One region of the Microbacterium sp. NPDC056057 genome, then DNA from elsewhere that is predicted to be linked to it. Evidence: riboswitches for the same ligand, from Rfam matches in the RefSeq annotation. Region 1 holds a riboswitch; the other holds the start of a gene.
What was found. A riboswitch is a leader RNA that binds a small molecule or an ion and turns the genes downstream of it on or off. The one in region 1 is predicted to bind thiamine pyrophosphate.
Positions count from the first base shown of each region.

Region 2: it holds a riboswitch for thiamine pyrophosphate, as region 1 does, so the genes downstream of both, ACFC1K_RS04305 (ECF transporter S component) here and thiM (hydroxyethylthiazole kinase) in region 1, are expected to answer to the same signal.

Region 1 is NZ_JBHJWS010000004.1:19,664-23,558, forward strand. Features, by position in the region: gene thiD (bifunctional hydroxymethylpyrimidine kinase/phosphomethylpyrimidine kinase) at 1-582, opposite strand, end outside; gene thiE (thiamine phosphate synthase) at 579-1,253, opposite strand; gene thiM (hydroxyethylthiazole kinase) at 1,250-2,068, opposite strand; TPP riboswitch at 2,059-2,153, opposite strand; gene ACFC1K_RS16475 (DNA polymerase III subunit gamma and tau) at 2,285-3,895, shown strand, end outside.
Region 2 is NZ_JBHJWS010000001.1:1,002,187-1,006,081, forward strand. Features, by position in the region: gene ACFC1K_RS04290 (aldo/keto reductase) at 1-625, shown strand, start outside; gene ACFC1K_RS04295 (RbsD/FucU family protein) at 639-1,052, shown strand; gene ACFC1K_RS04300 (D-alanyl-D-alanine carboxypeptidase) at 1,071-2,720, opposite strand; TPP riboswitch at 2,758-2,867, shown strand; gene ACFC1K_RS04305 (ECF transporter S component) at 2,860-3,504, shown strand; gene ACFC1K_RS04310 (ABC transporter ATP-binding protein) at 3,506-3,895, shown strand, end outside.

The DNA of each region.
Region 1 (3,895 bases):
GTGTCCGCCCTTCAGCAGCACCGTCGTGCCGGTGTCGCGGGCGAGGGTCTGCGCGTCGACGACGGCCTGCGCCCACGAGGTCGCGCGGGTGCGACCGGTGAGCACCGCGAGCTCCGCGAGGTTCGGCGTCACGAGATCGACGTCGCGGGCGAGCTCACGGAGCGCCTCCTCGGCCGCGGGGTCGAGCAGCCGGTCGCCGCTCGTTGCCACCATCACCGGATCGAGCACCACGATCGGCGGGCGCACGCGCCCGAGCCACTGCCGAACGGTGCCTATGATCTCCGCCGACTGCAGCATGCCGATCTTGACCGCGTCGATCTCGACGTCGTCCGACACGGCATCCAGCTGCGCGGCGAGGAACGTCGTCGGGGGGACGTGCACGTCGCGCACGCCGCGCGTGTTCTGAGCCACGAGCGCGGTGACTACGGCCATGCCGTAGCCGCCGAGCGCGCCGATCGACTTGAGGTCCGCCTGCACGCCGGCGCCGCCGGTCGGGTCGGTGCCGGCGATGCTGAGCACCCGCGGGATCGCCACCGCGCGGACCGGCGTCGGTGCGGGCGCGGTCAGCGACGTGTCGGTCACCGCGCGGCCCCCTCGAGCGAGGGCGCATCGGCCGCATCCCGCAGCGCGCGGGCGGCCGCCGCCGGGTCGTCCGCGCCGCAGATCGCGGACACGACCGCGATGCCCGCGGCGCCGGCATCGCGGAGCGCCGCGACATCCGACTCGACGACCCCGCCGATCGCGACGCACGGCAGGTCGGTGCCCGCGGCGAACGCGGCGAAGCCCTCGACGCCGAGCGCCGGCGGGTGGTCGGGCTTCGTCGACGTCGGCCGGATGACGCCGACGCCGAGGTAGTCGATCGTGCCGTGGCGGGGGAGATGCGCGGCGGCCCGGTGCTCCGCGGAGTTCGCGGTCCATCCGATCACGGCGTGCGCCCCGAGCAGCCGCCGTGCCGTCTCGGGCGGGAGGTCGCTCTGTCCCAGGTGGACGCCGTCGACGCGGGCACCGGCATCCCGGGCGGCGACGGCCACGTCGACGCGGTCGTTGATGAGGAGCAGGCAGCGGCGGTCGATGACGTCCGAGAGGGCTCGCGCCTGGCGCATGAGCTCACGAGCCGTCACCGACTTCGCCCGCAGCTGCACGACGTCGACCCCCGCGCCCGCCGCGGCGTCGACCACGTCGAGCAGCCGGTCGAACGGCAGACGGCCGTCGGTCACGAGGTGCAGCGCGAGGCGGGCGCCGAGCCCGCTCATCGGATCGCCAGCACGTCGGCGACGCGCGCGTCGAGCTCGGCCGGTTCCGCGGCCACGGCGTCGAGCGCGTCGAGGAACGCCACGGCGAACGTGCCCGGTCCCTCCGCGCGGGCGGCAGCCCGTTCCGACGCGGCCGCGTAGAGGACGGATGCCGCCACCGCCGATTCGAAGGGAGCGCACACGCCGACGAGCGCGGCCATCACCGCGCCGAGCGAACAGCCGCCGCCGGTGACCCGCGTGAGCAACGCGTCCCCGCCGTGGATGCGGACCACCCGCTCGCCGTCGGTCACGAGGTCGACCGGTCCCGACACGGCCACCACGCCGCCGGTGCGCAGCGCGAGCGACCGCGCGGCGCCGGCCGCAGCATCCGTCCCGTCCGTCGCATCGACTCCGCGACCGCCGCCGCCCTCGCCCGCCACGGCGAGGATCTCGGAGGCGTTGCCGCGGACGATGGCGGGACGGTGCTCGAGCAGTTCGGCGGCGAGAGCGGTGCGCACGGGCAGCACGCCGACCGCGACCGGGTCGAGCACCCACGGGGTGCCGGCCCGCACCGCTTCGCGGGCGGCCTCGCGCTGCTCGGCGGTGGGGGTGCCCAGGTTCACCAGCACGCCGTCGGCCACGCCGGCGAAGAGTCCGGCCTCGCCCGGGATGTCGCACATGGCGGGAGCGGCGCCCACCGCCAGGAGTGCGTTCGCCGTGTAGTTCGTCACCACCGCATTGGTGATGCACTGCACCAGGGGCGAGGTCTCCCGCAGAGCCGTCAGCGCGGCGGCGGGGGAGAGGGAGGACAGGTGTGCTTCGGTGCGCGCGTTCATCGCGACATCCCTTCGCTCGCATGATCGAGATCAGGTTCGACGGGTGTGTTCTCAGCCCGCCGTGCGGGCACCCCGTGTCACTGCCGAGCAATCTAGCAGGGGATCTCGACGGCCGATCGCCGTGTGTCCTCGGCGTGCGCCGTGCGCGTCCGGTCCCCGTCGCCGAGCCTGTCGAGTTGCGGTCGCGATGTCGGCCCCACGCCGTAGGCTGGGGGAGTGACCACCGCCCTCTACCGCCGCTACCGGCCCGAGTCGTTCGGCGAGATGATCGGGCAGTCGCAGGTCACCGAGCCGCTCATGACCGCGCTGCGCGGCGACCGGGTCGGTCATGCGTATCTCTTCTCGGGCCCCCGCGGGTGCGGAAAGACCACGTCGGCGCGCATTCTCGCCCGCTGCCTCAACTGCGCGCAGGGCCCGACAGACACGCCGTGCGGCACGTGCGACAGCTGCGTCGAGCTCGGCCGTGGCGGCGGTGGTTCGCTCGACGTCGTCGAAATCGACGCGGCCAGCCACAACGGTGTCGACGACGCCCGCGACCTGCGCGAGCGCGCGGTGTTCGCGCCCGCCCGCGATCGCTTCAAGATCTTCATCCTCGACGAGGCGCACATGGTCACCCCGCAGGGCTTCAACGCCCTGCTGAAGCTCGTCGAAGAGCCGCCCGACCACGTGAAGTTCATCTTCGCGACGACCGAGCCCGAGAAGGTCATCGGCACCATCAGGTCGCGCACCCACCACTACCCGTTCCGTCTCGTGCCCCCGGCCGCGATGCTCGAGTACGTCGAGCAGCTGTGCGCCCAGGAGGGCGTGAACGTCGAGCAGGGCGTCCTGCCGCTCGTCGTGCGCGCGGGCGGCGGATCGCCCCGAGACACCCTGTCGCTGCTCGACCAGCTGATCGCCGGCTCGGAAGATGCCAAGGTCACCTACGCCCGTGCGGTCGCGCTGCTGGGCTACACCCACGCCGAGCTGCTCGACGAGGTGATCGACGCCTTCGCCGCCTCCGACGCGGCGGCTGCCTTCGCCGCGGTCGACCGCGTGGTGCAGACCGGACAGGACCCGCGCCGATTCGTCGACGATCTGCTCGAGCGCCTGCGCGACCTCATCGTCGTTTCCGCGGCCGGCCAGGGCGCCGCCGCCGTGCTGCGGGGCGTCTCGGCCGAAGACCTCGCGCGCATGCAGCGCCAGGCCGACGCCTTCGGTCCGTCGCGGCTGTCGCACATCGCCGACCTCGTCATCGCGACCCTCGACGACATGACCGGCGCCACCTCGCCGCGCCTGCAGCTCGAGCTGATGGTCGCCCGCGTGCTCGCGCGTGGCACCGGCGCCGCTCCCGTCGCCGCGCCGGCGATGGCCGTTGCACCGGCTCCCGCGACGACAGCTCCCGCGACGCCCGCCCCTGCAGCCGCTGCACCCGCGGCGCCCGCGCCTGCAGCCGCTGCTGCCGCGCCCGCCGTGGCGGCGCCGCCGGCTCCGGCCGCGCAGCCTGCCGAGGCTGCGCCCGTGGCTGCCCCTCCCGTCCCCGCCGGCCCGGTCACGCTCGACCGCCTCCGGCAGGCGTGGCCGCAGGTTCTCTCGCAGCTCGAGAACGTGAGCCGATCGTCGTGGATGCTCGCTTCGGGCGCCCGCACCGTGGCGCTCGACGACGACGTGCTCACCCTTGCGTTCTCGAGCCAGAGCGACGTCGCGAAGTTCAAGCAGCTCGCCGCGGGCAAAGGCCCCAGCGAAGATCTGCGTCAGGCGATTCTGGCCGTGCTCGGCATCCGCGTGAAGTACATCGCCCGTCACGACGCTGCCGGCGGGTCCGCTGGCGCGGGTGGCCCGGCGGCGCCG
Region 2 (3,895 bases), on a different contig from region 1:
GGCGGGCGTCCGCGCGAGCCTCGAGGAATCCCTGGAGCGCCTCGGCCTCGATCGCGTCGACGTGCTCTACCTGCACGATCCCGAGCGCCACGACCTCGACCTCGCGCTCCGCGAGGCGTTCCCCGCGCTCGAGCAGCTGCGCACCGAGGGCGCGGTCGATGCGATCGGCATCGGCTCCATGATGAGCGAGGCGCTCGCCGCGGCCGTCGAGAGCGCCGATCTGGACCTCATCATGATCGCCGGCCGCTACACGCTGCTCGAGCAGCCGGCCGCCGACGCCGTGCTACCCGCGTGTCACGAGCGCGGGACCGGGGTGGTGGCGGCATCCGTCTTCAATTCGGGACTTCTCGCGAAAGACGAGCCGGAGCGCTCCGACCGGTACGAGTACGGACGGATGCCGGAGCCCCTGTGGGAGCGTCTGCAGGCGATCCTCGCCGTGTGCCGAGCGCACGACGTGCCGCTGCCCGCGGCGGCGGTGCAGTTCGCCCTGCGCGACACCGCGGTGCGCTCGGTCGTCGTGGGCGGCAGCCGTCCCGAGCAGCTGCGCCGCAACGCCGAGCTCATGGCGATCGACATCCCCGCCGCGCTGTGGGACGATCTCGCCGCCGACGGCCTCATCCGCTGACGAAGGGATCCTCATGCTCGAGGGCATCAACCCCCTGCTGACCGGGGAGCTGCTGCTCCACCTCGACCGCATGGGCCACTCCGACGCGGTCGTGATCGCCGACGCGCACTTCCCGGCGTGGGCCATCGGTGCACGCGTCATCGATCTGCCAGGAACGACGACGCCCGAGGTGCTGGCGGCCGTGCGCAGCGTGGTGCCGCTCGACGACGCACCCGCGCTGGATCTCATGGCGTCGGCCGACGGCGAGGTGCTCGATGTCCAGCGCGAGCTCGCCGCCGCGGCGGGCGTCGACGATCCGCGTTACGTCGACCGGTTCGAGTACTACGAGCTCGCGAAGACCGCGTACGTCATCGTGCGCACCGGCGAGACGCGCAAATACGGCAACGCGCTGCTGCGCAAGGGCGTCGTGGGCCACCCGTCCGCCTGAGCGGGTCTCGGCGGCGGCTCAGCCGTTGAGACCGAAGAGGTCCAGCGGGTGCGTGAGGCGCCACCACGGCGACGGATCGGTGATCTCGGCAGCGAGCTTCAGGTCGACGGTGGTGGCGTCGAGCGGTCCGGTCACGCTGAGCGAGCCGACGACATCGCCGGCGTCGCGGCTGTCACCGAGGTCGTAGGTGGTCGCGACGGTGCCGCTGCCGCCGTTCCAGAGGATCACGGAGGCGTCTCCGGAGGTGACGATGTCGACCTTGTCGCCCCACAGCGTCTCGACCTGGCCGGCCACGGTGCTCGCCGTCACGGAGGGCTTGGGCTGCAGCTCCGCCTCCATCTGCGCATACAGCGCGCGGGACGCGGCGAGTCGGGCCTCGTCGTTCGGCTGACCCAGCACCGACGCGTAGAGGCGCACGGTCTTGTCGCCGATCGTGACGTCCTTCGCCGAGAGCAGGTTCCACGCGTCTAGCGTGCCGGTCTTGAGGCCCACGACGCCCGGATCGGCGAGGAGGCCGTTCGTGTTCTCGACGTGCCCGGCGCCCGGGAGGTCGACGGACTGCTTCGCGACGATCTCGGCGATGACCGGGTTGGCGAGAGCCTTCTGCGCGAGCGTCACGAGGGCCTCGGGGCTCGCGACGTTGCGCGAGTCCATGCCGGTGGGTTCGCGGACGGTGATCCCGGGAACGCCGTGGGCGGTGAGCCAGGAGTTGGCGGCGGAGGCGTAGACGGCGTCGGAGGGCCAGATGCCCTGGGCCAGCCGGTCGGCGTAGTTGTTCGCCGAGCCGATGAGCATGCCCTCGAGCATCTGGTACTCGGTGAGGGAGCCGCCCGCGGGGACGTCGAGCGCGGACTCGCCGCCTGCGCGGTACTGCCAGTAGCGCGAGCGGTCCGCCGACGTGAAGCGGTACTCCGGCCCCTGCTCGCCCACGGCGAGCGGCATCTCCTCGAGCACGACCAGCGCGGTCACGATCTTGGTGATGCTGGCGATCGCGTCGGGGTCGGCCGTGGAGGCGAGCGTTCCCGGGATGCCGGCGACCGCCTCTGCCGCGCTGCCCTCGGCCGGCCACGCGGGCCCGGCGGCGGGCGCCGCGATCGGCTGCACCTCCATCGCGGTGACGGTGGGGGCGACGGCGTGGAGCGGCCACAGCAGGGTCGTCGCCGCGTACGCGCCGACGACCGCCGCGATCGCGAGCGTGGGCACCACGACGGCGGCGCGGAACGGGGAGCGACGCGGGGCGTCGGAGAGGAGGTCGGTCTCGACCGCCACGTACGGGGTCGCGGCCGCGGTCAGGTCGGCGGGTGCGGCACCATGTTCGACGAGCGTTTCGTCGACCCAGACCAGCGCGGTGCGTTCGCCGGCGACCTCGGCGGCTGTCGGCGCGGTCGTGATCGCCGGAAGCGCGAAGTCGGACGGCTCGACGAGCTCCGCGGGGTTCCACGTCGCGACCGTCGGCACGTCGGCGACGGGCACCGTCGCGATCGTCGGAGCGACCGCGGTGACGTCCACCGGAGCGGTGCTCGACGGCGGGTAGACCGTGTCCGTCTCACCCGTCTGGATCGTGAGGATGCCGCCGTCGGGCGCGTCTTCGGAACCCGAAACCGGGACGGCACCGGTCTGCGCGCGTCGCGCGCGACGCGTGGGTGCAGGCGTGTCGTCCGAAGTCACCCCCCCAAAATACCTGCTGAACCGGCGGTATACTCGTCGTCAACACCACGGGAGTCCGGTGAGCCGGGCTGAGAGGAAGCGATCCACGCTTCGACCGTCGAACCTGATCCGGATCATGCCGGCGCAGGGAGGAGCTCATATGCACGCGTCCACGTCCGCATCCACCCCCGTTGCGGCTCACTCGAAGGCCCCGCGCAGCCTCCGCTGGCGGGTCGTCGACATCGTCGTCGCCGCGGTGCTCGGCGTCGCGATCGGCCTGGTCTTCTGGGCCTGGAACACCATCGGCGGCACCTGGTTCGTCGCCATGGACGGCCTCACCCCCGGTCTCGGCGGCATCGCCGTCGGCATCTGGCTCATCGGCGGTGTCATCGGCGGCCTCGTCATCCGCAAGCCGGGCGCCGCGCTGCTCGTCGAGGTGATCGCCGCGCTCGTGTCGATGCTCATCGGCAACGTGTGGGGCGTCTCGACGCTCTTCTCGGGCATCGTGCAGGGCCTCGGCGCCGAGCTCGTGTTCGCGATCTTCCTCTACCGCCGCTTCACGCTGCCCGTCGCGATGCTCGCCGGCGTCGGCGCCGCGGTGGGCGCCTGGGTGTTCGAGCTGTTCTACGGCAGCTCGCCGAACATCCTGAAGACCCTCGAGTTCAACGTGATCTACCTGGTTTCGCTGGCGGTCTCGGGCGCGCTGCTCGCGGGCCTCGTCGGCTGGATCGCCGTGCGCGGGCTCGCCGCGACCGGTGCCCTCAACCGCTTCGCCGTCGGACGCGAAGCGCGCCGCGAGGTCTGACGTGACGGCGACCCGCCCCGCCCGCATCACCGCGGCGGGCTGGGGGTGGCGCTACGGCGGACGCCGGGCCGCGGCCGTCCACGACGTCTCGTTCACGATCGAGCCCGGGGAGCGCGTGCTCCTGCTCGGCGCATCCGGCGCGGGCAAGTCGACGCTCCTCGCCGGCATGGCAGGTCTCCTCGGCGGCGCCGACGAGGGGGACGAGACCGGCACGCTCCTCATCGACGGCGAGCGCGCCGAGGCGCACCGCGGTCGCGTCGGGCTCGTGCTGCAGGACCCGGACGCCGGCGTCGTGCTGTCGAAGGTGGGCGACGACGTGGCGTTCGGCTGCGAGAACCTCGGCGTTCCGGCCGCCCAGATCCCCGCTCGGGTCGCAGAGGCGCTCGACGCC